3 regions of the Streptomyces sp. NPDC050528 genome follow, and region 2 is predicted to be linked to each of the others. Evidence: riboswitches for the same ligand, from Rfam matches in the RefSeq annotation. Region 2 holds a riboswitch; each other region holds the start of a gene.
The links. Region 2 has a riboswitch for cyclic di-AMP ahead of ACIBK4_RS23480 (M23 family metallopeptidase). Riboswitches for the same ligand answer to the same signal wherever they lie in the genome.

Region 1 (9,794 bases), on a different contig from region 2:
GGCTTCCTCCAGGAGACCCTCCGCTGGTGGGACCAGCACCTCAAGGGCATCGACACGGGAGTCATGTCGGACCCTCTCCTACGGGCCTACGTCAGCGACTCGCACCCCCCGGCCACGGTCTACGACACCCTCCCGGGCCGTTGGGTCGGCGAACCCGCGTGGCCCTCGCCGCACGTGAAGACGACGACGTACGGCCTCCGGGGTGCGCCCGTGATCGTCCGCTCGCCCATGCACACCGGGGTGGACGCGGGCCGGTTCTTCCCCTTCGGGAACGATGCCGATCTGCCGCCGGACCAGCGGGACGAGGACGCGCGGTCGGCGTGCTTCGAGTTCGAGGTGCCGGCGGAGACGTGGGTGCTGGGGCGGCCGAGGGTACGGCTGCGGCTGACCTGCGAGGTGCCGCGCGGGCAGGTGATCGCCCGGCTGTGCGACGTCGCCCCCGACGGCGCCTCGACCCTCGTCACCCGGGGCGTGCTGAACCTGTCGGCGCGGCACGGGCGGGACCGCGCGGTGCCGTGGACGCCGGGTACGACGGAGGACGTCACCTTCGAGCTGAACGGCATCGGGCACGCGTTCCCGCCCGGGCATCGGATCCGGCTCGCGGTGTCGTCGGCGTACTGGCCGTGGATCTGGCCGCAGCCGGAGTCTTCGGCGGGGTTCACGTTGGACCCGGAGGGGAGTGCGCTCGAACTCCCGGTGCGGGAGCAGGAGTTGACCTCCGGTATCGGTTTCGACGAACCCGAGGAGGCCGAGCCGCTCGGGGTCAACTACCCGGCCACGCTGGACGAACCGCGGCCCGAGCGGCTGGTCGTGCGGGATGTGGCGAAGGGCGAGTGGCGGCTGGAGGTGGACCCCCGGTACGGCGGGACGCGCGTATATCCGGACGGGTTGGAGTTCACCGAGGACGCGTTGGAGACGTACACGATCGACGAGTCGGACCCGTTGTCCGCGCGCACCCTCTCGGAGTGGTCGATCCGGCTGCATCGGCCGGAGCTGGGGTGGGACACGAGCGTGCGTACGCGGTCGGAGATTACTTGCGACGAAACGGACTTTCTTACCTCAAATGAGGTGATCTGCACCGAGGGTGGAGAAGTGATCTTCCACCGCACTTGGGAGAAAAGGATTCCGAGAACTGCCAGTTGAGGGCGAATGCCCGATTTGCCGTTCTTAATCCTCCCGTGAGTTGGGTCACGCGTTTCTGTGCGTGACCTGTGTCCTGGTCTGCCCGCGTTTTCCCTTACGGCATTTGACAGTTGACCCTTGGCTCGCGCAAAGGATCAAGTGCCCCATACGCCTCAGACCAAGGTCAATAGGGGTTAGGTGTGATTCCGCCACTTGTTCCGGACATGTGCTCTCGCATAGTTTCCCGGCCTGTCGAGCGGAACGCCGAATCCTGCCGCCGCCCGGCATCCCAGTCACGAACTTCTCGCACGGCAGGAGCGGGGGAACCAGGTAAGTCGCCGGGCCGGTCATCTCGACCGGAACGGCTTGGGGTTAAGTCACGTCCGCAAGGGCCTGGCCGGGCACCTCCCAGCCCGAACCCGACAGCTCACCTCGCAGGCGACGGAGAGGAACCTCGTCATGCCTGCATCCGCTCAGTCCCGCCGCGCCCGCCTCGTCCGCCGTGTCGTCATCGCCGGTACCGGTGCGGCGATCCTGGCCCTGCCTGTCGTCGGTGCGACCACCGCGTCCGCGGCCACCACGTCGACCACCGCGTCCACCACTCTTGCCGGGTACCCCAACACCCTTGACGGGTGGATTCGGGAGTCGCTCGCGATCATGGCGCAGAAGGGGATTCCGGGTACGTACAACGGGATCTACCGGAACGTGATTCGTGAGTCTTCCGGTAACCCGTACGCGATCAACAACTGGGACTCCAATGCGGCGGCGGGTACGCCGTCGAAGGGGCTTCTCCAGGTCATCGACCCGACGTTCAGCGCGTATCACGTTGCCGGGACCTCGTACGACCCGTATGACCCGGTTGCGAACATCACGGCTGCTTGTAACTACGCGGCGGCGGTGTACGGGTCTATCGACAACGTGTACGGCGCTTACTAGAACCGTTGGATCAGCCACGACTGGTTGTGTTTTGAGTGACACCGCCGTCGTGGCTGGTCGCGCAGTTCCCCGCGCCCCTGAATGCGCCCCTTCGGGGCCATTCAGAATCTCAGCTGAACAATCTCTCAAGTACCAGGGCGATTCCGTCGTCCTCGTTCGACGACGTCACCTCGTCGGCCACCGCCTTGAGTTCGGGGTGGGCGTTGGCCATTGCCACCCCGTGGGCTGCCCAGTCGAACATCGGGATGTCGTTCGGCATGTCGCCGAAAGCGATGGTGTCCGACGGGCGCAGGCCCAGGTGTTGGGCGGCCAGGGCCAGTCCCGTCGCCTTGGTGATGCCGAGTGGCTGGAGTTCGACGGTGCCGGGGCCCGACATGGTGACCGAGGCCAGGGAACCGACCACCGAGCGGGCCGTGGAGGCCAACTCGTCGTCCTCCAGGGCGGGGTGACGGAGCAACACCTTGCTGATGGGTTCGCACCAGAGGTCGTCCCGCTTGCCCACCCGTACCGCCGGCAGCGTGGGGTGCGGCATCAAGTAGCCGGGCTCGATCAGGGTCAGGCCGTCCACGCCGTCCTGGTCGACCGCCGCGTACACCTGGCCCACTTCCGCCTCGATCTTGCCGAGCGCGGTCTCCGCCAACTCCCGGTCCAGGGTGACCGACCAGAGCAGACGGTCCGCGCCGGCGTCGTACAACTGCGCGCCCTGTCCGCACACCGCGAGCCCTCTGGAGCCTAGGTCTTCGAGCAACGGGCGCACCCTCGGGGCCGGCCTGCCGGTGACGACGAGGTGCCGGGCGCCGGCCGCCGTCACCCTCGCGAGTGCGATGCGGGACCGGTCGGAGAGTGTGTCGTCGCCGCGCAGCAGCGTCCCGTCCAGGTCGGTGGCGATCAGTGCATATGCGAGGGGTGCGGCCATGATCAGAGAATACGGATGGAACGCCCCACCGACTCGACACGAACCGGACGGCTGCTGCCTTCACATGCGTTGACCCGTGTTCCGGTTGGTTTGACAATTACGGCCGTTATGCCGACTCCCGTACCACCAGTTCCGTAGGCAGAATCACGCCCGCCGTGTCCTCGCCGGCGATCTGGGCCAGGAGCATGCGGACCATTTCGGCGCTGATGCGGTCGTAGGGCTGGCGCATCGTCGTCAGGGCCGGCGTGATGGACGTGGCCGCCGCCGAGTCGTCGAAGCCTCCGACAGCGATGTCATCCGGGACCGAACGGCCGGATTGCTGAAGGGTGTTGACCACTCCTAGGGCCATCAGGTCGGACGCCACGAACACTGCGTCTATGTCGGGGGCCTGGGCCAGGAGGCGTCGGGCTGCTTCCTCTCCGCCCGTGCGGCGGTAGTCGCCCTCGACCACGAGGGTCGGGTCGTGCGGGAGGCCTGCCTCTGTGAGGACGTCTCTGTAACCCGCCAGGCGGTCCGGGCCGCCCGGTGCGTCGAGTGGGCCCGTGACCATGCCGATGCGGCGGCGGCCGCCGGCGATGAGGTGGCGGACCATCTCCTGGGCGCCGTCGCGGTCGGCGGCGGCCACGTAGCTGTACTTGGAGGCGGAGCCGAGCGGTTTGCCGCAGGCCACCAACGGGATTCCCGCGTCCCGGAGTTCGGCCGCCACCGGGTCTCCGCTGTGGTTGGAGACGAGGAGGACGCCGTCCACGTGGCCCGAGGTGATGTACCGGGTCAGGCGGCGGCGTTCGTCCTTCGACGAGGCCAGCATCAGGAGCAGGGGGATGTCGTGACGGGCCAGGTGTTCGGTGCAACCCCGCAGCAGGACATTGAAGTTGGGGTCCTCGAAGAACTTCTCCTGCGGCTCGGTGAGGAGGAACGCCACCGAGTCCGACCGTCCGGTACTCAGGGAACGGGCATGCCGGTTGACGACGTAGCCCGTCTTCCTGATCGCCGTCTCCACGGCGGTGCGCGCGGCCGGTGAGACGTAGTGACCGCCGTTCAGGAACCGGGAGACGGTTCCCCGGGAGACCCCTGCCTCCCGGGCCACGTCGTGGATGGTGGGCGGTTTGCGGCGTCCGTTCGGACTGGTGGTCATGGTCCTCGTTCTGCCGGTTCAGGTGCGGTGGGGGGAGATACGGCTCAGTACTTGCACCTCACGCCTTGACTGACCCGCTGAGCAGGTCCAGGGACCAGAACCGCTGGATCACCAGGAACAGTGCGATCAGCGGCAGGATCGCGAGGAAGCAGCCCATGATGACCAGGGTGTAGAGCGCGGGTTGGGAGGCGCCCTGGGCGAGCAGGGTGTAAAGGCCCAGCGTGAGCGGGAACTTGGTGTCGTCCGCGAGCATCACGTACGGCAGCAGGAAGTTGTTCCAGATGCCGACGAACTGGAACAGGAACACCGTGATGAGGCCCGGCATCATCATCGGCACCGCGATCCGCGAGAAGATCCGCCACTCGCTCGCGCCGTCCATGCGGGCCGCTTCGAGGAGTTCGGCGGGCACGGACGCGGCCGCGTAGATCCGGACGAGGTAGACGCCGTAGGGGGAGAGGATCGACGGCAGGAGCATCGACCAGTACGAGTCGGCCAGGCCCATCTTGGACAGCAGGAGGTACTGGGGGACGGTCAGCACGATGCTCGGGACGAGGACGCCGGCCAGCATCAGCTTGAAGACGAACTCCCGTCCCCTGAAGGCGAATCGGCCCAGTGCGTAGCCGCCGGCGGCCGAGACCGCGGCGGAGAGCAGCGCGCCGAAGCCCGCGTAGAAGAGGGAGTTGGCCATCCACTGCCAGTAGATGCCGTCGCGGTAGGAGCTGAGCTCCTTGAAGTTGTCGGCGAAGCCGGAGCCGGGGGCGAAGGTGAACGTGGAGAAGAGTTCGCCGCGGCCCTTGCTGGCCGCGATGACCACCCAGACCACGGGGATCAGGCAGTACAGGGAGCCGAGGATCAGGACGAGGGTCGGCACCCACGCCGTGCGCTTCGGCTTGCTCAGGCCCGGGCGGGCGTCGGTGGCGGTGAGGGTGAGGGGGGTCATGCCCGGTCCTCCCGGGTGTAGCGGTCGGAGACGCGCAGCAGCGTGAAGGAGAGCGCGAAGGTCGCCAGGGCCAGCACCACGGCGGTGGCGGAGGCGCCGTAGATGTCCGACCTGAGGAAGGCGGCGTCGTAGATGGCCATCAGCGGACTCCAGGAACCGGAGATGCCGTTGGTCAGCGGCTTGAGCGCCATGGGCTCGGTGAAGACCTGGAGCGTGGCGATGACGGAGAAGAAGAACGTGAGCACGAGGGAGGGCAGCACGATCGGGATCTTGATCCGCAGGGCGATCTTCAGGTCGGACGCGCCGTCGATGCGGGCGGCCTCGTAGATCTCCTGCGGGATCGAGCGCAGGGCGGTGTAGATGACGATCATGTTGAAGCCCGTGCCGCCCCACACCGCGATGTTCGCGAAGGAGAGGTACAGGTTGCCGCCGTCGAACAGGTCCGGCTGCGGGAGGTTGAACTCCCGCAGGAGGTAGTAGAAGGGGCTGACCGTCGGGAGGTACAGGAAGCCCCACATCAGGGCCGCGATGATGCCGGGCACGGCGTACGGCAGGAAGATCGCGAGGCGCGCGAACTTGGCGCTGCGCGCCCGCGGGGTGTCCAGCATCAGCGCGAAGACCAGCGCCAGACCGAGCATCGTGGGGATGACGATCAGGCCGTAGCCGAACGCGCGCAGGACGCTGTGGCCGAACTCGGAGTCCTGCAGAACGTCGGTGTAGTTGCCGATGCCGTTCCACACTTGCTGGCGGGCGCCCTTGCCGAGGCCGATGCCCTTGACCTGGACCTTGTGGAGACTGAGCCACACCGCGTACCCGATCGGTACGACGGTGAAGGCGGCGAACAGGAGCACGGCCGGTACGAGGAACCAGTACGGCGCGCTGCGGCCACGGCGACGGAGGCGGCGGGGGCGGACGGTGGTGGCGGTGCCGTCCGCCAAGGGCCCGGCCGGCGCGCGGTCGGAGCCCTTGAGCGGAGTGGCGGTCATGCCTCGGTCACCTTGAAGCCCTGCTTCTTCATGTCGGTGAAGGTCGACGACTGCATGGTGGCGAGCGCGGTGTCGAACTGCGCCGCCTTCTTCGCCTTGGTGGCCTTGCCGAACGCGTCGCTGAAGGTGTCGTAGGCGACCTGAACGTTCGGGCCCCAGGCGGACGCGGCCGTGGTGGCGGCGATCTTGGCGGCCGTGTCGTAGAAGTCGGTCTGGTTCGGGAAGAACTCGGGGGTGGTGAGCACCGAGCCGGACTGGCCCTTGGTGGCCGCCGGGTAGATGGAGACCTCCTTGACCAGGGCGGCCAGCGCCTCCGGGTCGGTGTTCAGCCAGGTGGCGAACTTGGCGGCGGCCTCGGCGTGCTTGGAGTCGGTGGAGACGCCGGTGGAGGAGCCGCCCCAGCTGCCGGTGACGTCCTCGCCCGCGCTCCACTGCGGCAGCGGCGCCATGCGCCACTTGCCCTTGGTGTCGGGGGCCGAGCTGACCAGCACACCGGGCGCCCAAACTGCGGAGACCCAGGCGATGTTGGTGCCCTTGTTCAGCGCGTTGTTCCAAGCCGGCGTGTACATCGGCTGGTTGTCGATCACGCCCTCCTGGACGAGCCCGCCCCAGAAGTCGGTGACCTTCTTCGTGGCCGCGTCGTCGATGCCGACGGTCCACTTGCCGCCGCTCTCCACGGTCCACCACTTGGCACCGGCCTGCTGCGCCAACCCCGCGAACAATCCTGGGTCGTTGGAGGAGAACGTCGTCAAGTAGGCGTTCGGGAGTGCCTTCTTGGCGGCGCGGGCGGTCTTGGCGAAGTCGTCCCACGTCGCCGGGACGGTGAGGTTGTGCTGCTTGAACAGGTCCTCGCGGTAGAAGAACATCAGCGGCCCGGAGTCCTGCGGTATCGCGTACACGGCGTCGGTGCCGAGCGTGACCATGCCCCAAAGTCCCGCCGCGAACTCGGACTTGGCGGACTTCGCGTACTTCGAGATGTCGGCGAGCACGTCGTTGGAGACCAGCGTCGGCAGCGACTGGTACTCGACCTGGATCAGGTCGGGGGCGTTGCCCGCCTTCTTCGCGGTGATCAGCTTGGAGACGATGTCCTTGCCGGCCGCCTGCTTGGACACGGTGACCGTGATGTCCGGGTTCTTCTTGTTCCAGATCGCGGCGACCTTGTCCATGTTCGGCGCCCAGGCCCAGTAGGTCAGCTTGACCGGCCCGCTGCTCTTGCCGGAGTCGTCGTCGGAACCGCCGCAGGCGGCGAGGGTGCCCGTGAGGCCTACGGCTGCCGCCCCGGCAAGAATGCTGCGCCTGCTGAACTGGTGGCGGTGGATCGACATCTTCATCTCCCCTGACTGAGTGCGAGCCGGTCACGGCTCTGTGACCGTGCACAGTAGAGAATTGTTTCGGACCCTTGTCAATGGATGAACCCTGGGGTTACCTACTTGTTGCTGACGGATGGACGCCGCAACCATCCATGTGCACGATCACAGAATCAGCAGCATTTCAGTCGCCGCAGTCGCCGATCCCCCGGGAGTGAACCCATGCCGTCCCCCGCCCCCCACGACCGTCTGCCGCTCGCCTTCGGAGGTGACTACAACCCCGAGCAGTGGCCACGCGAGGTCTGGGAGGAGGACGTACGGCTGATGCGGGAGGCCGGTGTCACGGCCGTCTCCCTCGGCGTCTTCTCCTGGGCCCGGCTGGAGCCGCGCCCGGGCGAGTACGACTGGGAGTGGCTCGACACGGTGATGGGCCTGCTGCACGAGGCGGGCATCGCCGTGAACCTCGGCACGCCGACGGTCGTACCGCCGGCGTGGTTCTACCGCGCGCACCCTTCCTCGTTGCCCGTGACGCGCGAGGGAGTCCGCCTCGCGTTCGGCTCGCGGGGCGCGATATGCCACTCGAACCCCGAGTACCGGGCGGCGGCGGCCACGATCACGACGGCCCTGGCCGAGCGCTACGGCAGCCACCCGGCCGTGGTCCTGTGGCACGTCCACAACGAGTACGGCGCCCCGGTGCTCGCCTGCTACTGCGACGTTTGCGCGGCGGCTTTCCGCGACTGGCTGCGGATGCGCTACGGCACACTCGGCGCCCTCAACCAGGCCTGGGGAACGGCGTTTTGGGGCCAGCAGTACGGCGACTGGGAGGAGATCACTCCGCCCCGGGCGACCCCGTCCGTATGCAATCCCACCCAGCAACTCGACTACCGCCGCTTCGCCGACGCCCAGGCCCGCGCCAACTTCTGTGCCGAGCGCGACATCCTGCACCGCCTCTCCCCCGGCGTCCCCGTCACCACCAACTTCATGGTCGCCCCGAGCCAGGGCCAGGGCGTCGACTACTGGGCCTGGGCCAAGGAGGTCGACCTCGTCACCAACGACCACTACCTGATGACGGACGGCCGCCGTACGCACGTGAACCTGGCGCTGGCCGCCGACTTGACCCGCTCGGTGGCGGGCGGGGGCCCATGGCTGCTCCTGGAACACGCCACGTCCGGGGTCAACTGGCAGCCGTACAACCCCGCGAAGCGTCCCGGCGAGATGGCGCGGAACTCGCTCGGGCATGTGGCCCGGGGTTCCGAGGGCGCGATGTTCTTCCAGTGGCGGCAGTCGCAGTCGGGCGCGGAGAAGTTCCACACGGCGATGCTGGCGAACTCCGGTACGGACAACCGGGGTTGGAGGGAAGTCACTGAACTCGGCCGCAGGGTCGGGGACTTGAGCCGGGCGGGTCTACGGGGGACCCGGACCCGGGGTGACGTGGCGATGGTGTGGTCGTGGGACTCCTGGTGGGCGCAGAGCCTGGAGTGGCGGCCGAGCCAGGACCTGGATGCGCGGGAACGGTTGGATTCGTTCTACGAGGCCCTGTACGACCGGCACTTGACGGTGGACTTCGTGCCGCCGACGGGGTTGGGGGACCTGGACCCGGAGCGGTATCCGCTGCTGGTGGTACCGCAGTTGTACGCGGCGCCGGTGGGGGTGGGGGCGGATCTGGAGCGGTACGTCTCGCGGGGCGGGACGCTGCTGGTGTCCTTCTTCTCCGGGATCGTCGACGAGAACGACACGTTGCATCCGGGCGCGTATCCGGGGGCGTTGCGGGATGTACTCGGGCTGACTGTCGAGGAGTTCGATCCGTTGCTGCCGGGTGAGGTGGTGTCGGTTCGGGGGGCGGACGGCGCGGTGTACGAGGCGGATCTGTGGTCCGAGGTCGTGATCCCGAGTGAGGGTTGCGAGACGGTCGCGGTGTTTGCCGACGGTCGTACGGCGGGTGGGCCCGCGTTGACCCGGTACGCGCTGGGGGCGGGGGCTTCCTGGTACTTGGCGACGCGGCTCGCCGGCGCCGACCTGGCCGCCGTCGTCGATCTCGCCCTCGGGGACGCGGGGATCACGCCGGTCGATCTGCCCCGCGATGTCGAACTCGTCGTACGGGAGGGCGAGTCGGGGACGTTTCGCTTCGCGGTGAACCACACCGGGGGCGAGGTGAAGGTGGTGCTGCCGGACGCGAGTCGGGCGGCGGTGCCGGCGGGCGGGGTGGAGGTGTTCCACACCCCGCGCTGATCTCGGCTCAACTCGCTGGTTTCTTTGGTCACTTACTGAAGGGAAGCTTTGTGATGCGCAGACGCAGTGTTCTTACGGCGGCGGGTGCGGTCGGTGCAGCCGCGCTCGCGGTGCCGGTGTTGGGTGCGACGCCGGCGATGGCCGCCGACCGGCGCCGGTTGGAGATCCGGGGGATGGACATCTCGTCGCTCCCCAAGGACGAGGCCAGCGGGGCGATTTACCG
Region 2 (9,794 bases):
ACCGGCGACGATGTCGTCCCGGATCGCCGTGCATACCGAGTGCGCCGGAATACGCATGTCCGACCTCCGCCTTAATCCCCGTGAAACGTCGACGATTGACGTGTGTTCCGTGACTCTATTGCAATGAGCGGGAATTTCCGATGGCGGGCCGGAATCCATGGATATTTTTTGGACAGGAGGCCTCCGGAAACGCCGAAAGCCCCGGCCGGGGGCCAGGGCTTCGGGAAGTGCGGCAGTGGGTCGTCAGACGTTCACGCCGTGCTTACGGAGGTAGGCGACGGGGTCGACGTCGGAGCCGTACTCGGCGGTCGTGCGGGCCTCGAAGTGGAGGTGCGGTCCGGTGACGTTGCCGGTCGCTCCGGAGAGGCCGATCTGCTGCCCCGGGGTGACGCTCTGCCCGACGGAGACACCGATGGACGACAGGTGCCCGTACATGGTGTACATGCCGTCGGCCATCTTGATCACTACTTGATTGCCGTACGAGCCTCCCCAGCCGGCGTCCACGACGGTGCCGGAGCCGACCGCGTGCACGGAGGTGCCGGTCGAGGCATGGAAGTCGATGCCGGTGTGGGCGCCGGAGGACCACAGGGAGCCGCCGGTCTTGTAGCCGGTGGAGACGTACGAGTCGGAGACCGGTGCGACGAAGGTGTTGAGCCTCTTGCGCTCGGCGGCGCGGGCGGCGCGTACCTCGGCCTCGCGCTCCGCCTTGGCCAGTGCGGCGGCCTTGGCGCGGGCGACCTCCTTGGCCAGCGTTTCGTCCGCGGCCTGCTGCTGGGCGACGGCCTGGGCGTCGATCTTCTCGGCGACCGCGTCGCCCATGGCGATGACGGGGGTGAGGCCGGTCTGTTCGGGGGCGGGCTCCGCGGCGAACGCCGGGGCGGCGGCCAGGGTGCCCACGACGCCGGTGGTAGTGAGGGCCGCGACACTCGCGACACGAACGGTGGTGCGGTGGGTCCGGCTCGGGCGACGGTGCTTCCCGGTGGCGCGGGTGAACGCCATGGAGTGGCTGGTCCTTTCCTTCCTTCTCGCCTACCGGGTTAGCTGACGGGTTCGGAGCAGGAAGGTCTCCTACGGACTCCCTCTACGGGGGTCCGATTCACCCCAGGGACATGGGTCCCCGGCTCCCCTGGCTCGCGCCGTACGGGGACTCGGCGATGACTGTCCGGTGCCGCGAGTGCGGCGCGGTGCCTGACGGACAGCCGGACCGACGCTAAGGGGGACAACTTTCAATCCCCAAACGGATCACGGTTTTTGTTGCACATGCCACAGGGCAGACAGGCAACCTCTCCCCCAATTCGGACAATAGGGGGCCCTGGTGACGCTTCCGTCACCAGGGCCCCCACGCGCGCGTGCCGCTCGTCGGCTCGCTACGGGTCGTCTACTCGGCCGCGACGACGGTCACTTCGCCGATGCCGAGCGCCTCCACGGGCTCCTTGATCTGCTCCGCGTCGCCGACCAGGATCGTCACGAGACGGTCCACCGGGAAGGCGTTCACGACCGCCGCGGTGGCCTCCACGGTGCCGGTCGCGGCGAGCTGCTGGTACAGCGTCGCCTGGTAGTCGTCGGGCAGGTACTGCTCGACCTGGTCGGCCAGCGTGCTCGCGACGGCCGCCGCGGTCTCGTACTTGAGCGGCGCCACCCCGACGAGGTTCTGTACGGCGATGTCCCGCTCGGCGTCGGTGAGTCCGCCCTCGGCGAGCTTGCGGAGCACCGTCCACAGGTCGTCCAGCGCGGGACCGGTGTTCGGGGTGTCCACGGAGCCGCTGATGGCGAGCATCGAGGCGCCCGTGCCGTCGGGTGCCGAACGCAGCACCTGGCCGAACGCCCGCACACCGTAGGTGTAGCCCTTCTCCTCGCGCAGGACACGGTCCAGGCGGGAGGTGAGGGTGCCACCGAGGCAGTACGTGCCGAGCACCTGGGCGGGCCACACACGGTCGTGCCGGTCGGCGCCGACGCGGCCGATGAGCAGCTGCGTCTGGACGGCGCCGGGACGGTGCACGATCACGACGCGCCCGGTGTCGTCGGCGGTCACCGGCGGCACGGGACGCGGCTGCGCGGTGGACCCCGTCCACGAACCCAGGGTGTCGGCCAGGAGCACGTCCAGGTCGATGCCGGTGAGGTCGCCGACGACCACGACGGTGGCCGTCGAGGGGCGAACGTGCCGCTCGTAGAAGGCGCGTACGGCCCCGGAGTCGATCTTCTGGACGGTCTCCTCGGTGCCCTGGCGCGGGCGCGACATGCGCGAGGTCGCCGGGAAGAGCTCCTTGGAGAGCTCCTTGGCGGCACGGCGGGACGGGTTGGCCGTCTCGTGCGGGATCTCGTCGAGGCGGTTGCGGACCAGCCGCTCGATCTCGCTGTCGGCGAAGGCGGGCGCCCGCAGCGCGTCGGAGAGCAGGCCGAGGCCCTTGGCCAGGCGCGAGGCCGGGACCTCAAGGCTCAGGCGCAGCCCGGGGTGGTCGGCGTGTGCGTCAAGCGTGGCGCCGGAGCGCTCCAGCTCGGCGGCGAACTCCTCGGCGGAGTGCTTGTCGGTGCCCTCGGAGAAGGCCCGCGCGGTGATCGTGGCGACACCGTCCAGGCCCGCCGGTTCGGCGTCCAGGGGCGCGTCCAGGAGCACTTCCACGGCGACGACCTGCTGGCCGGGGCGGTGGCAGCGCAGCACGGTCAGGCCGTTGCCGAGTGTCCCGCGCTCCGGGGCCGGGAAGGCCCACGGCCTGGCCTCGCCGGCCTGGGGCTGCGGGTGGAATTCCATCGTGGCGAGCTCGGTCACTTGGCCGCCTCCTCGTTCTCGTCGCCGGCCTCTGCTGCGTCATCCTCGTCCGCGATGGGCTCGTAGACGAGCACCGCGCGGTTGTCGGGGCGCAGGCGGGCCTTGGCGACCTCCTGCACCTCCTTTGCCGTCACGTCCAGGACGCGCTGTACGGCGGTCAGGGCGAGCTGCGGGTCGCCGAACAGGACGGCGTACCGGCACAGTTCGTCCGCGCGGCCCGCGACCGTGCCGAGACGGTCGAGCCACTCGCGCTCCAACTGGGCCTGGGCGCGCTCCATTTCCTCGGCCGTGGGGCCCTCCTCGGCGAACCGGGCGAGCTCCTCGTCGATGGCGGCCTCGATGACGGGCACCTCGACGTCACCGGACGTCTTGACGTCCAGCCACCCCAGGGAGGGCGCTCCGGCGAGCCGCAGCAGGCCGAAGCCGGCCGCCACAGCCGTACGGTCGCGCCGTACAAGGCGGTTGTAGAGGAGCGAGGACTCGCCGCCGCCGAGGATGGTGAGGGCGAGGTCGGCCGCGTCGGACGCGCGCGTGCCGTCCTCCGGAAGCCGGTAGGCACACATCAGGGCGCGGGCCGGGACCTCCTCCTCGATGACCTCGCGCAGTTCCCCGCCCATCGAGTCGGGCAGCGCGCCGTCACGAGGCGTCGGCTTGCCGTCGTGCGAGGCGATGGACCCGAAGTACTTCTCGATCCACGCGAGCGTCTGCTCGGGGTCGATGTCGCCGACCACGGACAGGACGGCGTTGTTGGGCGCGTAGTAGGTGCGGAAGAACGCGCGCGCGTCCTCCAGGGTGGCCGCGTCCAGGTCCGCCATCGAGCCGATGGGCGTGTGGTGGTACGGGTGGCCCTCCGGGTAGGCGAGGGCGGTCAGCTTCTCGAACGCCGTCCCGTAGGGCACGTTGTCGTAGCGCTGGCGGCGCTCGTTCTTGACGACGTCCCGCTGGTTCTCCATGGACTCCTCGTCCAGGGCGGCCAGCAGGGAGCCCATGCGGTCTGCCTCCAGCCAGAGCGCGAGCTCCAACTGGTGGGTGGGCATGGTCTCGAAGTAGTTCGTGCGCTCGAAGCTGGTGGTGCCGTTGAGCGAACCGCCCGCGCCCTGCACCAGTTCGAAGTGGCCGTTGCCCTTCACCTGTCCGGAGCCCTGGAACATCAGGTGCTCGAAGAGGTGAGCCAGGCCGGTACGCCCCTTGACCTCGTGGCGGGAACCGACGTCGTACCAGAGGCACACCGCCGCGACCGGGGTCAGGTGGTCCTCGGAGAGGACCACGCGCAGACCGTTGGCCAAGCGGTGTTCGGTCGCTGTCAGACCGCCGGACCCTGCCTCGGCGGTGGCCGTGTGACCCATGGGCATGTACGTCCCTTCGATCGCGGATTCTCTGGCTGGAAACGCAGAAATCCTGCTCGTCCCGCCACTGTATGCAAGCGTGCGGACCGTCGGCGAAGTTCCCGGCGGACGTACGCCGAGAGCGAGATCGCGTAGCCTGCGGGCAGTCGCACACGTGGACTCACGCGGCAGCCGCCGGCGACGGACCCGAGCGGGCAACGCCGGGTCCTGGTCCGCGTTGTCAGTGCCGCGGTCCACAATGGTTCACGTCAAGACCCCGTTCACGCTTCAGCAAGAGTGAGCCGAAGGGGAGCGACCCCCAGGCGAGCGACCAGAAAAGAGGAGCCGGCAGCGATGGCCCGCCGCAGCACGAAGACCCCGCCGCCCGACGACTCGTTCGAGGAGCGGATCCTCGACATCGACGTCGTCGACGAGATGCAGGGCTCCTACCTTGAGTACGCGTACTCGGTCATCTACTCCCGCGCCCTGCCGGACGCCCGGGACGGCCTGAAGCCGGTCCACCGACGCATCGTCTACCAGATGGACGAGATGGGCCTGCGCCCCGACCGCGGCTACGTGAAGTGCGCGCGTGTCGTGGGTGAGGTCATGGGCAAGCTGCACCCGCACGGGGACGCGTCGATCTACGACGCCCTGGTGCGCATGGCCCAGCCCTTCTCCATGCGCGTCCCGCTGGCCGACGGCCACGGCAACTTCGGCTCGCTGGGCAACGACGACCCGCCGGCCGCCATGAGGTACACCGAGTGCCGGCCGTCCGAAGCGGCCAACCTGATGACCGAGTCGATCGACGAGGACACGGTCGACTTCTCCCCGAACTACGACGGCCAGGAGCAGGAGCCGGTGGCCCTGCCCGCCGCCTTCCCGAACCTCCTGGTGAACGGCTCGTCGGGCATCGCCGTCGGCATGGCCACCAACATGCCGCCGCACAACCTGGGCGAAGTCATCGCCGCCGCCCGGCACTTGATCCGCTATCCGAACGCGGACCTGGACAGCCTGATGCGGCACGTCCCCGGCCCCGACCTGCCGACGGGCGGCCGGATCGTCGGCCTCACCGGCATCCGGGACGCGTACGAGACGGGCCGCGGCACCTTCAAGATCCGTGCCACGGTCGCCGTGGACAACGTGACGGCGCGCCGCAAGGGCCTGATCGTCACCGAACTGCCCTTCTCCGTAGGCCCCGAGAAGGTCATCGCCAAGATCAAGGACCTGGTCGGCGCGAAGAAGCTGCAGGGCATCGCCGACGTCAAGGACCTCACCGACCGCGCGCACGGCCTGCGCCTGGTCATCGAGATCAAGAACGGCTTCGTACCGGAAGCGGTCCTGGAGCAGCTCTACAAACTGACGCCGATGGAGGAGTCCTTCGGCATCAACAACGTGGCGCTGGTGGACGGCCAGCCCCTCACGCTCGGCCTCAAGGAACTCCTGGAGGTCTATCTCGACCACCGCTTCAACGTCGTTCGGCGCCGCAGCGAGTTCCGCCGCACCAAGCGGCGCGACCGCCTCCACCTCGTAGAGGGTCTGCTCACCGCGCTCATCGACATCGATGAGGTCATCCGGATCATCCGCTCCAGCGACAACTCCGCGCAGGCGAAGCAGAGTCTGATGGACCGCTTCTCGCTGAGCGACATCCAGACGCAGTACATCCTGGACACCCCACTCCGCCGCCTGACCCGGTTCGACCGGATCGAGCTGGAGTCGGAGATGGAGCGACTCCAGGCGGAGATCGCCGAGTTGACCCGCATCCTGGAGTCGGACACCGAGCTGCGCAAGCTGGTCTCGACCGAACTGGCCGCCGTGGCAAAGAAGTTCGGCACCGACCGGCGTACGGTCCTGCTGGAATCGGCGGGCGCCCCCGCCGCCACCGTGCCGCTCCAGGTGGCCGACGACCCGTGCCGGGTGCTGCTCTCCTCGACGGGCCTGCTGGCCCGCACGGCGAACGGCGAGCCCTTCCCGGAGGACTCCGAGGCCCGGCGCACCAAGCACGACGTGATCGTCTCGGCGGTCCCGGCGACCGCGCGCGGCGAGCTGGGCGCGGTCACCTCGGCCGGCCGCCTCCTCCGGATCAACGTCGTCGACCTGCCCCAACTCCCGGAGACGGCCGCCGCACCGAACCTCTCCGGCGGCGCCCCGATCTCGGAGTTCGTCTCCCTGGACGAGGGCGAGACGGTCATCTGCCTGACGACGCTCGACGAGTCCTCCCCCGGCCTGGCCATCGGCACGGAACAGGGCGTCGTCAAGCGCGTGGTCCCCGACTACCCCACGAACAAGGAGGAGTTGGAGGTCATCACGCTCAAGGACGGCGACCGGATCGTCGGCGCCGTCGAGCTGCGCACCGGCGAGGAGGACCTGGTCTTCATCGCGGACGACGCCCAACTCCTGCGCTACCAGGCCTCCCAGGTCCGCCCCCAGGGCCGCGCGGCCGGCGGCATGGCGGGCATCAAGCTCACCGAGGGCGCGAAGGTCATCTCCTTCACGGCCGTCGACCCGGCGGTGGACGCGGTCGTCTTCACGGTCGCCGGCTCGCGCGGCACGCTGGACGACTCCGTCCAGACGACGGCCAAGCTGACCCCGTTCGACCAGTACCCCCGCAAGGGCCGAGCCACCGGCGGCGTCCGCTGCCAGCGCTTCCTGAAGGGCGAGGACTGCCTCTCCCTGGCCTGGGCGGGCCCCGTACCGGCGAAGGCGGCCCAACGGGACGGCTCTCCGGCAGAACTCCCGGAAATGGACCCACGACGGGACGGCTCGGGCGTGTCGCTGGCGAAGACGGTGTCGGTGGTGGCGGGTCCGGTGTAGCGCCGGCGGTCAGTCGTCCAGTTCCGGATCCGGGTCCAGGTCTACTTCCGGATCCGGGTCCAACTCCGGCTCGGATCCGGGTTGTTGGTCCTGTACGTAACGGAGGACGCCCCACATGCCGCGCTCGTCGGCGTGTGGGGCGTCGCCGTTCTTGCACGCCTCCAACTCCTTGCCGAGGGCGGGCATGTCGAGACCGGTACCGATGAGCACGAGCTGGGTCAGCCGGGCGTCACCGTCCCCGGCCCCATCCCCGTTGCCCCAGGGCTCGGGATAGAACCGCAGGAACCGTCCGACGGCGTGCACGGCGTACCGATTACGTGAATCGTGGGCGCCGAAGTCGACGTACCCCTTGATGCGGTAGAGCCCCTCGGGCCGACTGTCCAGGAACCCCATCAGCCTGCGCGGGTCCATGGGCACGTCGGAGGCGAAGGAGAGGCTGTCGTAGGCGGCGTGCAGGTGGTCGGCGTGCGCGTCACCATCGCCATGGCCGTCGCCGGTGCGTTCGTGCAGGTCGTCGAAGGTCAGCTGCCCGACGCGCTCCTCGTTCGGCCGGCAGTCGAAGAGGAACTCCGGGTCGATACGGCCGTAGGTCGCGGGTACGACGGCGGCGCGGTCGGTGAGCGAGTGGACGAGGCCGAGGACGCGCGGGGCGTCGGCCGCGCGGTCCAGCTTGTTGACGACGACGAGGTCGGCGAGGGAGAGATGCCGGTCGAGCTCGGGGTGCTTCGCGCGCGTGTCGTCGAACTCGGCGGCGTCGACGACCTCGACGAGGCCGCCGTAGACGATCCCCGGGTGCTCGCTGGCGAGCAGCATGCGGACCAGTTCCTCCGGTTCGGCGAGTCCGCTGGCCTCGATGACGATGACGTCGATGCCGGCGGCGGGCCGGGCGAGTCGCTCCAGGTAGACGTCGAGTTCACTGGCGTCGACGGCACAGCACAGGCATCCGTTGCCGAGCGAGACGGTCGAGTCGCCGAGGGCGCCGGCGACGGCCAGCGCGTCGATCTCGATCGCCCCGAAGTCGTTGACGATCGCTCCGATACGGCTGCCTCCGCTGCGGTGCAGGAGGTGGTTGAGCAGGGTCGTCTTGCCGGAACCGAGAAATCCGGCGAGTACGACGACGGGGATCTGCCGGGGGCTCGGATCCGGGCCCGGGGCCGACGCCGGATGCGTACTCGGGCTCGGGCCTTGGCTCGGGCTCTCGCTCTGGCCCGGGTTCCGGCTCGGGCTTGCGCTCGGGCTCTGCTGGCTCAACGTGCGACCTCTTTCACGCCGACGCGTGCACCGGCTCGTGGTTCGGCGCACGTACGGAGGTTGAATGCCGCCCCAGGATACGAGCCGGAAGAATCGCCGCGAAGTGAACGATTGTTAGCAGCACTTGCGGGGCAGACGTTGGGGAAGGCGCCGGTTCGTGCGACCCTCGCTTCCCTCCGTGCGCCTCCTCTCCGCCTCCCTGCCGATCAGAGCCGCTCGGCACTCTGGGAGACGGCAAGCGCCGCCCATCGCTCGCCGGTCCCCATCAGTCGACCCGCACCCCGACGACCGGCGGACGGCCGCCTGATTCGGGGGTTGACATGGCCACACAGAACCGCGGGATGCGAGGGCCCAGTGCCGCCGCCACCGTAGGACTCGCCTTCGCTGCGGGGGCGCTCGCGGCGCTCTTCGCACAGCGCCGCAAGTTCGAGGAACTTCGACTGCGCGTCGACGAAGTGGAACAGAGCGACCGGCAGGCGATGCTGACGGAACAGCAGCGGCTGCAGTTCTACCTCCTGACCAAGGCCATGGAGGATCCGGACCTGGCCGCCGTGTACAGCAACGTCCAGGTGGACTCGCCCACGCAGCAGCGCCAGTACCTGTTCGCGAACGCCATGTACAACAACACCCTGCTTGCCTACCGCGTGGGCATCGTCAGCTGGGAGGAACTGCACGGCCACCTCCGAGCCATCTGCCAGAACGCCATCTTTCGCGACTACTGGCGCGCCCATCACCCCCACCGGTCCAGCCTCAAGGCGGAGTCGATCGAAGCCAAGGTGGGCCGAATGGTGGACCGCCTGATCCACGATCTGGATGAAGCGGACACAGAAGAGTGGTGGGTTGTCGGCGAACCGCCAGAAGAATAAAGAGAGTTGACACATCGTCAACAAGACGCGCCAACCCGGCCCCCTGTCAGGAGCGGACAACACCGAGAGCTACCCTGTCCCCGCCCAGATGGGCTATCTTCCGCCCCTCCAAAGGACAGGGATCCCTTTGAACATCGTGCGCCGCATCGGTGCGTCTCCACGCGAACGAGGCAGCTTGTCCGGCGATACATGCCCGGACATCTTCGAACTGAGTGACGGCAACTTCGCGGTCATCGGGACAGAAGCCACGGCGGCGCTCGACAAGGAGCTCCCCCCGGACGCCGCGCGAGCCAGCTACGAAAATATCGTTATCATTACCCGCGAGACACTCCTACGCGCCAAAGCAGACATTCCCGACGAGTGACGGCATCTGGGCCGCACCATGGACTACACCGTCAACCGTTGAGGTCCACCCGGTCACCCCGATGAGGGGCAACCTCCGGAAGACGAGTCCCCGCAGGCCCGCTCTCCACTCGCATCACCTCCACCCTGCGCACAACCCCCTGACGCAACGGGAACGCCTCGAGATGACCGGCACCCACCCCGCCGAGCTGCGCTCGACCATGACTTCGTGAGGTCCGGCACCAGACCGGTGCCGGACCTCACGCAATCCCTCAAGCCGCCTCCGGCACCGCCACCGGCGCCCCCACCCCCACATACCGAGCAACCGGCCGGATGATCTTCGAGTCCTCCGCCTGCTCCACCACGTTCGCGCTCCACCCCACCACCCGCGCGGCAGCGAACGTGGGAGTGAACATCTCCCGCGGCAGCCCG
Region 3 (9,794 bases), on a different contig from region 2:
TGGTTGCGCAGGCCGATGGACTCCTCGATGCCCTTCATGCCGATGCCCTGTTCGGCGAGGCCGGGGATCGGGAAGGTGCGGGAGACCGCGCCCATCGCGATGACGAGGTAGTCGAAAGGCAGCTCGTACGCCTCGCCCACGAGGGGGGCGATCGTGGCGACCTTGCGGTCCTGGTCGATGGTGGTGACCCGGCCGGTGAGGACCTCCGCCTTGGGCAGGACGCGTCGCAACGGGACGACGACGTGCCGAGGGGAGATGCTGCCGGCGGCGGCTTCGGGGAGGAAGGGCTGGTAGGTCATGTACGACCGGGGGTCGACGACCGTGACGGTCGCCTCGCCGTAGCGCATCTTCTTGAGAATGCGCCGAGCTGCGTACAGGCCTACGTACCCACCGCCTACTACGAGGATCCTGGGACGCTCCGTGGTGCTCATGCCATCGAGTATCCACCTGCCCCTGGGGGGTCGCTCGTGCGCCCCTTCACAAGCTTCGGTGGGGGGTGTGTTATCCTCCGCGACTCGCATGATCCAGGTCACGTCACGGGCGGGGAACCACGGGTCGGTTCGCCCCGTTGTCAAGGCCGCGTGAGCTGCCGCTCTGCCCCTTCGACCCCCCTGGACCACACCTCCACGACACCCTCCCGAAACTCCCCCGAATCACTCCCGCACCGCCCCCCGGAACACGCTCCCAGCCCCGCCGAGACCCCGGAAGGGCCAACCGGGGCAGTCTCGTCGTCCAACAGGACAGAATTCCTTGTGAAGAACTTCACGAACTTTCTTACGGACACGTTCCGAAGGGGGTCCGCGAGCGCCCCTGCTCCCGCTCATACGTTATATGGGCTGCTCAGGAGTTTAATACCGGCGGGTAATAATTCGGGGTCGCGAGGGTCCCGGAGCGCGCCTTCTCCCCATACTCGGAAGCATGGCCGTCTACGACACGCTCGGCACGACGTATGCCAGGACCCGGCGCCCGGACCCACGCATCGCCGCGCGGATCCAGGCCGCGCTCGGGGACGCGGAGGACGTGATCGACGTGGGCGCGGGCACCGGCTCCTACGAACCGCCGCACACGCTGCTCGCCGTAGAACCCAGCCGGACCATGCTTGCCCAGCGCCCGCCCGGGTCCGCGCCCGCCGTGTGCGCGGTGGCCGAACGCCTGCCGCTGCGCGACGACGCCGCCGACGCCGTCATGGCGGTGCTGACCGTCCACCACTGGACCGACCTCGCGGCCGGTCTCGCCGAACTCCGCCGGGTCGCGCGCCGCCGCGTCGTCGTCCTGACCTGGGACCAGCGGGTCTTCCGCGAACGGTTCTGGCTGGTCCGCGACTACCTCCCCCAGGCCGCGGCCTACGACGACACCCGCGCCGTCCCGCCCGAACGGCTGGCCGCGCTGCTCGGCGGGGCGCGGGTGGAGACCGTCCCGGTCCCGCACGACTGCACGGACGGGTTCGGCGCGGCGTACTGGCGCCGCCCGCACGCCTACCTCGACCCCGAGGTGCGCGCCGGGATCTCCATGCTGGCGCAGACCGGGGAGGACGCCCTCGCGCCCGGCCTGGCGAGGCTCGCCGACGACCTCGCGACGGGCCGCTGGCACGAGCGGAACGCCGATCTGCTCGCGCTGGACACCGTCGACGTCGGCTACCGGATCCTGGTGGCGGACTTCCGACCCACGCGTACATCAACCGACCTACATGTGCGCCAACGGCCGTAGATCCAGGCCCAGTCGGGAATGAAGCCGCGGACGTCGCATGTTGTGCAGCCCCGACCGGGTCTCCCCTCCCCTGGGAAGAAGGCACGCCCCATGACCTCCACGCCGAGCACCATGCGCGCCGTCCAGCTCTCCGGCCCCGGCCCCGTGGAGAACCTGCGGCTGACCACGCTCCCCCTCCCTCCCGAGCGGGACGGGTGGGTGCGGATCCGGGTCGAGGCGTTCGGGGTCAACCGGTCGGAGTTGAAGCTGCGGCTGGGGGTGAGCGAGGGCGTCAGTTTCCCCCGGGTGCCGGGGATCGAGGCCACCGGCACGGTCGACGCGGCTCCGGCCGGCAGTGGGCTGGTGCGGGGGCAGAAGGTCGTCGCGATGATGGGGGACATGGGGCGGACCTACGACGGCGGGTACGCGGAGTACACGTCGGTGCCGCCGGCCCAGGTGATCCCCGTCGATACCGAGCTGCCCTGGGAGGTGCTGGGCGCGCTGCCGGAGATGGTGCAGACGGCCTACGGCTCGCTCACGGTCGGGCTGGACCTGCGGCCCGGCCAGACCGTGCTGATCCGGGGCGGCACGTCCTCGGTGGGCCTGGCCGCCGCCGCGCTGGCGACGTGGCGCGGAGCGACGGTGCTGTCCACGACTCGCCGCCCCGATCGCCTGGCTCTGCTGAAGGAACGGGGCGTGGACCACCCGCTCCTCGACACCGGCGAAGTCGCGTCCGCCGTACGGGAGTTGTATCCGTCCGGTGTCGACGCCGCCCTCGACCTCGTCGGCACGCCGACCCTCCCCGACACCCTGCGCGCGGTACGCGTCCACGGCACGGCCTGCTTCGGCGGCAGCCTCTCCAATCAGTGGACGGTGCGGGACTTCTCCCCAAATGAGTACCTGCCGAGGGGAGTTCGCCTCGCGGGCTACTTCGGCGACGCGTCCGACCTGCCTCCAGCGGTGTTCCAAGAGATCCTCGACGCGGTTGCCACCGGCCAACTCGCCTTCCCTGTAGACCGGGTGTACGACGGACTGGAGCAAGTACCGCAGGCCCACGGGGACATGGAGCACGACCGGGCCACGGGGAAGCTGGTGGTGCGGGTCCGGCACCAGCACGCCGGCCTCTGACTCGATGCCGGGGTGCGCCCGCGTCCGCCCTTGCCTAGCGAGTGGAGACGAGGGCGATCAGAGCGATGAACAGCCCGAGGATTCCGGCGATCTCGGCGGCCACCGTCAGCATGGGACGCCGCCCCGCGGCACCGTCCGGCGAAGCCGCGGAAGGGGTACGGCCCCCTTGGTTGTGTGTCTGTGGGACGCGCGGCGGAACGGTCGGTCCTGTCCCGGCCTGACGTCGCGCTCGGGCACGTCGATTGCCGGAACGAACCGATGCCCAGATCAGCAGCCCGATCAGGACGACGATCACGATGGCCAACGGCATCACTGCCATCATCCGCACCCCCCGTCGCACACGTTCCGCTCACCGACCACGGGTCCGTGAACTCCCTGCACCGACTATGCCCGACGGGCGATGCGGCCAAGGGGCGAATCTCATTGAGCTTCGACCCTTGGCATGAAGAGACCCCGGCCAGAGACTCCAGCCACTTCCCCCAGCCTGTTGCCTCAGCCGCCCTGCTTGCCCGCCCCGGCCTCTCGCGCCGCCTTGAACGCGATCCCGTCCAGGATGTCGTGCTCGCTCACCACGACCTCGCTCGCCCCGATCCGCTCCATGATCGAGAGGAGGACGAGCGCGCCCGCGCCGATGACGTCGACGCGGCCCGGGTGCATGGAGGGGATGGCGGCGCGTTCGGCGTGGGTGGAGCGGAGCAGGGACTCCGTGATCTCGCGGACCCGGTCGTAGGAGACGCGGGAGTGGTGGATGGCCTCCGTGTCGTACTCGGGGAGGTTCTGGGCGATCGCCGAGACCGTGGTGACCGAGCCGGCCAGGCCTACCAGGGTGCGGGCCTCGCGGAGGGGGACCGTCTCCTCGGCGAGGTCGAGGGCGGCCTCGATGTCGGCGCGCATGGCCGTGATCTGGTCCGGGGTGGGCGGGTCGGTGACCTTGCCGTCGCGGACCAGGTGGCGCTCCGTCATGCGGACGCAGCCGATGTTCACGGAGCGGCCGGCGCGGACGGCGTCGTCGCCGACCACGAACTCCGTCGAGCCGCCGCCGATGTCCACGACCAGGTACGGCTTGGCCAGGTCGTCGCGGCCGGTGAGTTCCGCGGTCGCGCCCGTGAAGGAGAGTTCCGCCTCCTCGTCGCCCGTGATCACCTCCGGTTCGACGCCGAGGATGTCCAGGACGCCGCGGACGAAGTCGTCGCGGTTCGAGGCGTCGCGGGAGGCCGACGTGGCGACGAAGCGGACGCGTTCCGCGCCGAGTTCCTTGATGATCGCCGCGTAGTCACGGCAGGCCGCGAACGTGCGCTCCAGCGCCTCGGGGGCCAGCCGGCCGGTCTTGTCGACACCCTGGCCGAGCCGGACGATCGTCATCCGCCGGTCCAGGTCGACCAGTTGACCCGTCGCCGGGTCTACGTCTGCCACGAGGAGGCGGATCGAGTTCGTACCGCAGTCGACGGCGGCGACGCGGGTCACTGGTCGTCCTCCTTCGACGCGACGGGCTCCTCGCCGGTCGGCGGTACCCCGGGCACGGTCACGCACGGGCCCTTCGCCCACCACTCCGGCAGCATCGCGATCGCCTCGTCGCCGAGCGGGTTGACGCCCGGGCCCGCGGCCAGGGAGTGGCCCACCAGGACGTGCAGGCACTTCACGCGGTCCGGCATGCCGCCGGCGCTCGGGAAGCCCTCCAGGACCTCGATGGCGTCACGGCGCGCGATGTAGTCCTCGTGCGCGGCGCGGTACGCGGCGGCCAGTTCGGGGTCTGTCTCCAGCCTCGCCGTCATCTCCTTCATCACGCCGTTCGCCTCCAACGTGCCGATCGCCGAGGCGGCGCGCGGGCACGTGAGGTAGTACGTCGTCGGGAAGGGGGTGCCGTCGGGGAGGCGGGGGGCCGTCTCCACCACGTCCGGCTGTCCGCACGGGCAACGGTGCGCGATCGCGCGCAGCCCGCGCGGCGGACGCCCGAGCTGCTGCTTGAAGGCCTCGACGTCGGCGTCGGTGGGCTCGGTGCGCGGAGTGGACGGCGGGGGCTTTTCCATGACTGTCTTCAGGACGTCTTTCTATGGGTCAGTTCTCGCTGGTGGTTCTGGCTGCTGGTGCTCACTGGTCGGACGCGTCGGACTTGTCGACGCCGTCCCACACGTTCGCGTACCAGGGACGGTCGGCCGCGCCCAGTTCCGCGCGCGACTGCTTCGCCGCGTCCGGGTCGATCACGATGTAACCGGTCTCCCCCGGCATCACATAGTGCAGCCGCTGCCGGATCTGCTGCTCCGCGTACGAGTCGTCCTGCCAGCGTGCCTTGAGGTCGCGGAGCTGCTCGACGCGCTGGCGTGCCTGGTCCTGCTGCCGCTGGAGATCGGAGATCTCGGCGCGCTGGGAGACGTACTGCCTTATCGGGTACGCCAGCGCCACGATCAGCGAGCACAGCACCAGGGCGAGGAGGGCCGCCCGGCCGGTGAGCCGGGAGCGGCGGGCCTGCCGTTTGGTCTGGGAGCGGTAGACACGGGCCGCCGTCTGCTCGCCGAGCAGCTTGAGCCTGGTCGCGGTGGAGAACCGGTCCCGGTCCTTCACGGCCATGTCCCGCCTCCCCTTCACACGTGCGTACGTCCCCGCACACGGTACGGGACCGGGTGCGGGGACGTACGTACGACTGGCTAAGGATTGACCCGGTGGATCCCCGGGGTCAGCCCGATACCGCTCAGCCCTTGAAGCGGGGGAACGCGCTGCGGCCCGCGTACTCGGCCGCGTCGTCGAGGATCTCCTCGATGCGCAGCAGCTGGTTGTACTTGGCGACGCGGTCCGAGCGGGCCGGGGCGCCGGTCTTGATCTGGCCGCAGTTCACCGCGACGGCGAGGTCGGCGATGGTGACGTCCTCGGTCTCGCCGGAGCGGTGGGACATCATGCACTTGAAGCCGTTGCGCTGGGCCATCTCGACGGCGTCCAGGGTCTCGGTCAGCGAGCCGATCTGGTTCACCTTGACGAGCAGGGCGTTGGCGGTGCCCTCCTCGATGCCGCGGGCGAGGCGCTCGGGGTTGGTGACGAAGAGGTCGTCGCCGACGATCTGGACCTTCTCGCCGATCTTGTCGGTGATGACCTTCCAGCCGGCCCAGTCGTCCTCGTACAGCGGGTCCTCGATGGAGACGAGCGGGTACGCGGAGACGAGCTCCTCGTAGTACTCGGTCATCTCGGCGGCCGAGCGGGACTTGCCCTCGAACTCGTACTTGCCGTCCTTGTAGAACTCGGACGCGGCGACGTCGAGCGCGAGCGCGATCTGCTCGCCGGGGATGTAACCGGCCTGCTTGATGGCCTCGATGATGAGGTCGAGGGCGGCGCGGTTGGACTCCAGGTTCGGGGCGAAGCCGCCCTCGTCGCCGAGGCCGGTGGACAGGCCCTTGGTCTTCAGCACCTTCTTGAGGGTGTGGTAGACCTCGGCGCCCCAGCGCAGCGCCTCGGAGAAGGACTCCGCGCCGATCGGGGCGATCATGAACTCCTGGATGTCCACGTTCGAGTCGGCGTGCGAGCCGCCGTTCAGGATGTTCATCATCGGAACGGGCAGCAGGTGCGCGTTCGGGCCGCCGAGGTAGCGGAAGAGGGGGAGGTCGCTGGCCTCGGACGCGGCGTGCGCGACGGCGAGGGAGACGCCGAGGATGGCGTTGGCGCCGAGCGAGCCCTTGTTGTCGGTGGCGTCCAGGTCGAACATCGCCTGGTCGATCAGGCGCTGCTCGGTGGCGTCGTAGCCGACGAGCTCCGGGCCGATCTGCTCGATGACGGCGAGGACGGCCTTCTCGACACCCTTGCCGCCGTAGCGGTTGGGGTCGCCGTCACGCAGCTCGATGGCTTCGAAGGCACCCGTGGAGGCGCCGGACGGAACGGCGGCACGACCCGTGCTGCCGTCGTCGAGGCCGACCTCGACCTCGACCGTGGGGTTGCCTCGGGAGTCCAGGATTTCCCGGGCTACGACGACGTCGATGGACGGCACGAGCATCTCCTTCTTGGGTTCTGACGCGGCTACGGCAACACCGCAGCGGCTCTGCGAGACGAGCCTAACCGGCTCGGGGCGATTGGCCATCCGGTCGGCCGCCTGATGGACAGAACCGAGAGTAAATTGTTTCCGAACGGAACAAAGAGTCCGGTAAAAATGCGCGCGGCTTGCAGAAGCCGGGCACAAAAAGCCCCGCCCCGGTGCGTACGGGGGAACACGCACCGGAGCGGGGAGCCCGTGGGGGACGGGGGTGACCCTCACGAGGTCTCCATGATGGAGCCCACGGATGTGAGGGCGCTGTGGTTCAGCTGAGTACTACTTAAGGTGGAGCTGCTGACCCGGGAAGATGAAGTCGGCGTCGTCGATGATGTCCTTGTTCAGCTTGAACAGCTGCTGCCAGCCGCCCTTCACCTTGTGCTTCTCGGCGATGGAGCTGAGGGTGTCGCCCTTGACGACCTTGTACTCGCCGTCACCCTTCTTGACCTTCTTGCCGGTCGGGGTGGTGACGGTCTTCTTGGCCGCCGGGCGCTCGGCGGAGCGGGAGGCGGTGGTGTCGCTCGTGGAACGCTCGGTGGTGCTCTTCGAGGAGCTGGTGCCGGACGAGCTGTTCGAGGAGGAGCTGGAGCTGCCGCCGGAGTAGGAGGCGCTCGACAGGCCGGTGCCGCAGGTGGGCCAGGCGCCCTTGCCCTGGGCGGCGAGAACCTTCTCGGCCACGGCGATCTGCTGGGACTTGGAGGCCTGGTTCGCGGTCGCGGCGTAGGCGGTGCCGCCGTACGCGGCCCACGTCGAGGCGGAGAACTGCAGGCCGCCGTAGTAGCCGTTACCGGTGTTGATGGACCAGTTGCCGCCGGACTCGCAGCTGGCGACCGTGTCCCACTCGGACGCGGTGGCGGCGGAGGCGCTGCCGGTCGCCATGAGCGGGGCGGCTATCGCGACACCGGTGACGCCGGCGAGCGTGGCGACGCGGGTGGCCTTGGACGGACGGCGGTGCTTGCCCTTGCTGGAAAACAGCATGGAAAATCCCAATCCCCTCACCGACGCCTGCGAGGTGAGCTGTCGGGTTCGGGCCGTGTGAGTTGCCCGGCCGCGCACCTCTCGGCGCACGACTTCACCCCAAGCCGCACCCGGCATCAACTGCCGGGCCCGGCGCTTACCTTGGGTCCCCCGCTCCTGCCTACGGCGCTTGACGCGACGACTGTTCCCGGAGGCCGCTGGCAGGACTCGGCGTTGCGGCAACCGGACGCTCGTGGTGACGAGCGGCCTTGACCGTAGACAGAGAATCCACGGGATTTCAAAGACGATCAGGCCTTCTGAGACTCATCCCACACTTTGATCAAACCGGACATTCCCGAGCGAAGCATGACGCGAACTCCCGCCGCCCTCTTGCTAGTTTTCGTCCGCTTCCGTGCCGACATCCAAGGTCTGACCGGCGGCGATCTGGGTCGGATCGGCGCCTATCACCTTTTTGTTCTCGGCGTAGAGTGCACGCCATCCGCCGTCGAAGCCAAGGGAGTCGGCGATGGACGCGAGGGAGTCGCCGGCGCGGACGGTGTACGTCTGCGGCGTCACACTTTCCTCGGCACTCGCCCCGCGGTGCTTCCCGGCACTCTGCTGACTGCTCCCCTGCTCGCCGGAATCACCGAGCGCGCCGGTGTCGACGAGGCTCGACTTGCCCGCCGCCTGGGCCGAGTTGTCCGATTCGTCGAGCTTCGGGGAAGCGGCGACCGAGTCGTCACCGGCCGAAGGAGTGGCGGACTTGTCGGACTTGGCGGAGTTGTCCGTCGCGGTGGGCGAGGGGCTGTCGCTCGACGAGTCGCCGGACGCGTCGGAGGTGCCAGACGTGCCGGACGAAGTCGAGTCCGTGACGCCGGAGTCGGACAACCCGGAGGAAGTGGACGGGTCGGACGAACCGGAGTCCGCGTCGGAGTCGGACGAACCGGTCGGGGTGCCCGACGGGGAGTCGCTCGCGAGGCCGGTGTCGACGTTCGTCGAACCCGAGGTGGTGGTGAGGCCGGAGAGCAGCGCGCAGGTCGTCCAGGCGGAGGTGCCCTTGTCGGCGAGGATCTTCTCGGCGACGGCTATCTGCTGGGAGCGGCTGGCCAGGTCGGCGCTGGGCGCGTAGTCGAGGCCGCCGTACTTGTCCCATTCGTCCTGCGTCACCTGGAGGCCGCCGTAGTAGCCGTTGCCGTCGTTCTCGCTCCAGGAGCCGCCGCTCTCGCAGTTGGCCACCTTGTCCCAGGTCGTGCCGTCGGCGGCGTTCGCCGCGGCGGCGCCGAGGAGCGGGATGGCGATGGCGGAGCCGGTGACGCCGGCCGCGACGAGGAGTGCCGGAGCCTGACGGGGGCGACGGTGACGACCGTTCCCGGAGAGCATGCGGAGGCCTTTCGCGTGACAGCGGGGGGACCGCGCGGCGGGGGGCGTGCGGGGTGGTGCGAGGGGTGGTGCGGGGCGCCGCGCTGGTAGGTGAACGTATCCACAGTCGATCACTTGTCACAAGTTAATGCCACGGAGATCACGTGAAGATCACAGAGTTGAAGAACTGTCACTTTCGGGTTTAGGGCGCTGGATGACCTGTTCGGGCTTGGGGTTCGCGGGCTCTGACCACCCCGTTCAGGGGCGCTCTGGGGTGAACTCCACGGGGAGGGTGCGGAGTCCGCGCATGATGAGGCCGCCGCGCCAGCGCAAGTCGGCCGGATCCACGGCGAGTTGCAGGTCGGGGAGGCGGGTGAGGAGGGTGGCCAGCGCGGTCTGGCCCTCCAGGCGGGCGAGCGGGGCGCCGAGGCAGTAGTGGATCCCGTGGCCGTAACCGAGGTGTTGATTGTCACGCCGCCCGAGATCGAGCACGTCGGGATCGGCGAACCGTTCCGGATCACGGTCCGCGGCGGCGAGTACGACGAGCACGGGGTCGCCGGCCGCGATGTCCTCCCCGCCGAGCGTGAGCGGCCGGGTGGCGAACCGCCAGGTGGCGAGCTCCACCGGGCCGTCGTAGCGCAGGAGTTCCTCTACGCCG

Region 1: linked by a shared signal. The riboswitch ahead of ACIBK4_RS00855 (transglycosylase SLT domain-containing protein) and the one ahead of ACIBK4_RS23480 (M23 family metallopeptidase) in region 2 are both predicted to bind cyclic di-AMP.
Region 3: linked by a shared signal. The riboswitch ahead of ACIBK4_RS18810 (transglycosylase family protein) and the one ahead of ACIBK4_RS23480 (M23 family metallopeptidase) in region 2 are both predicted to bind cyclic di-AMP.

The regions. Positions count from the first base shown of each region.
Region 1 is NZ_JBITHH010000001.1:164,362-174,155, reverse strand. Features, by position in the region: gene ACIBK4_RS00860 (CocE/NonD family hydrolase) at 1-1,143, shown strand, start outside; cyclic di-AMP (ydaO/yuaA leader) riboswitch at 1,375-1,576, shown strand; gene ACIBK4_RS00855 (transglycosylase SLT domain-containing protein) at 1,582-2,058, shown strand; gene ACIBK4_RS00850 (HAD family hydrolase) at 2,168-2,974, opposite strand; gene ACIBK4_RS00845 (LacI family DNA-binding transcriptional regulator) at 3,081-4,109, opposite strand; gene ACIBK4_RS00840 (carbohydrate ABC transporter permease) at 4,168-5,049, opposite strand; gene ACIBK4_RS00835 (carbohydrate ABC transporter permease) at 5,046-6,035, opposite strand; gene ACIBK4_RS00830 (ABC transporter substrate-binding protein) at 6,032-7,366, opposite strand; gene ACIBK4_RS00825 (beta-galactosidase) at 7,565-9,571, shown strand; gene ACIBK4_RS00820 (arabinogalactan endo-beta-1,4-galactanase) at 9,625-9,794, shown strand, end outside.
Region 2 is NZ_JBITHH010000006.1:504,145-513,938, forward strand. Features, by position in the region: gene ACIBK4_RS23475 (GntR family transcriptional regulator) at 1-57, opposite strand, end outside; gene ACIBK4_RS23480 (M23 family metallopeptidase) at 244-999, opposite strand; cyclic di-AMP (ydaO/yuaA leader) riboswitch at 1,012-1,164, opposite strand; gene ACIBK4_RS23485 (M16 family metallopeptidase) at 1,379-2,767, opposite strand; gene ACIBK4_RS23490 (M16 family metallopeptidase) at 2,764-4,119, opposite strand; gene ACIBK4_RS23495 (DNA topoisomerase (ATP-hydrolyzing) subunit A) at 4,447-6,903, shown strand; gene ACIBK4_RS23500 (CobW family GTP-binding protein) at 6,913-8,028, opposite strand; gene ACIBK4_RS23505 (DUF6082 family protein) at 8,475-9,020, shown strand; gene ACIBK4_RS23510 (hypothetical protein) at 9,148-9,384, shown strand; gene ACIBK4_RS23515 (citrate synthase/methylcitrate synthase) at 9,635-9,794, opposite strand, start outside.
Region 3 is NZ_JBITHH010000005.1:109,788-119,581, forward strand. Features, by position in the region: gene ACIBK4_RS18770 (NAD(P)/FAD-dependent oxidoreductase) at 1-431, opposite strand, end outside; gene ACIBK4_RS18775 (class I SAM-dependent methyltransferase) at 919-1,707, shown strand; gene ACIBK4_RS18780 (zinc-binding dehydrogenase) at 1,798-2,814, shown strand; gene ACIBK4_RS18785 (hypothetical protein) at 2,849-3,124, opposite strand; gene ACIBK4_RS18790 (exopolyphosphatase) at 3,307-4,278, opposite strand; gene ACIBK4_RS18795 (DUF501 domain-containing protein) at 4,275-4,841, opposite strand; gene ACIBK4_RS18800 (septum formation initiator family protein) at 4,903-5,379, opposite strand; gene eno (phosphopyruvate hydratase) at 5,501-6,787, opposite strand; gene ACIBK4_RS18810 (transglycosylase family protein) at 7,100-7,798, opposite strand; cyclic di-AMP (ydaO/yuaA leader) riboswitch at 7,808-7,976, opposite strand; gene ACIBK4_RS18815 (transglycosylase family protein) at 8,171-9,157, opposite strand; gene ACIBK4_RS18820 (cytochrome P450) at 9,395-9,794, opposite strand, start outside.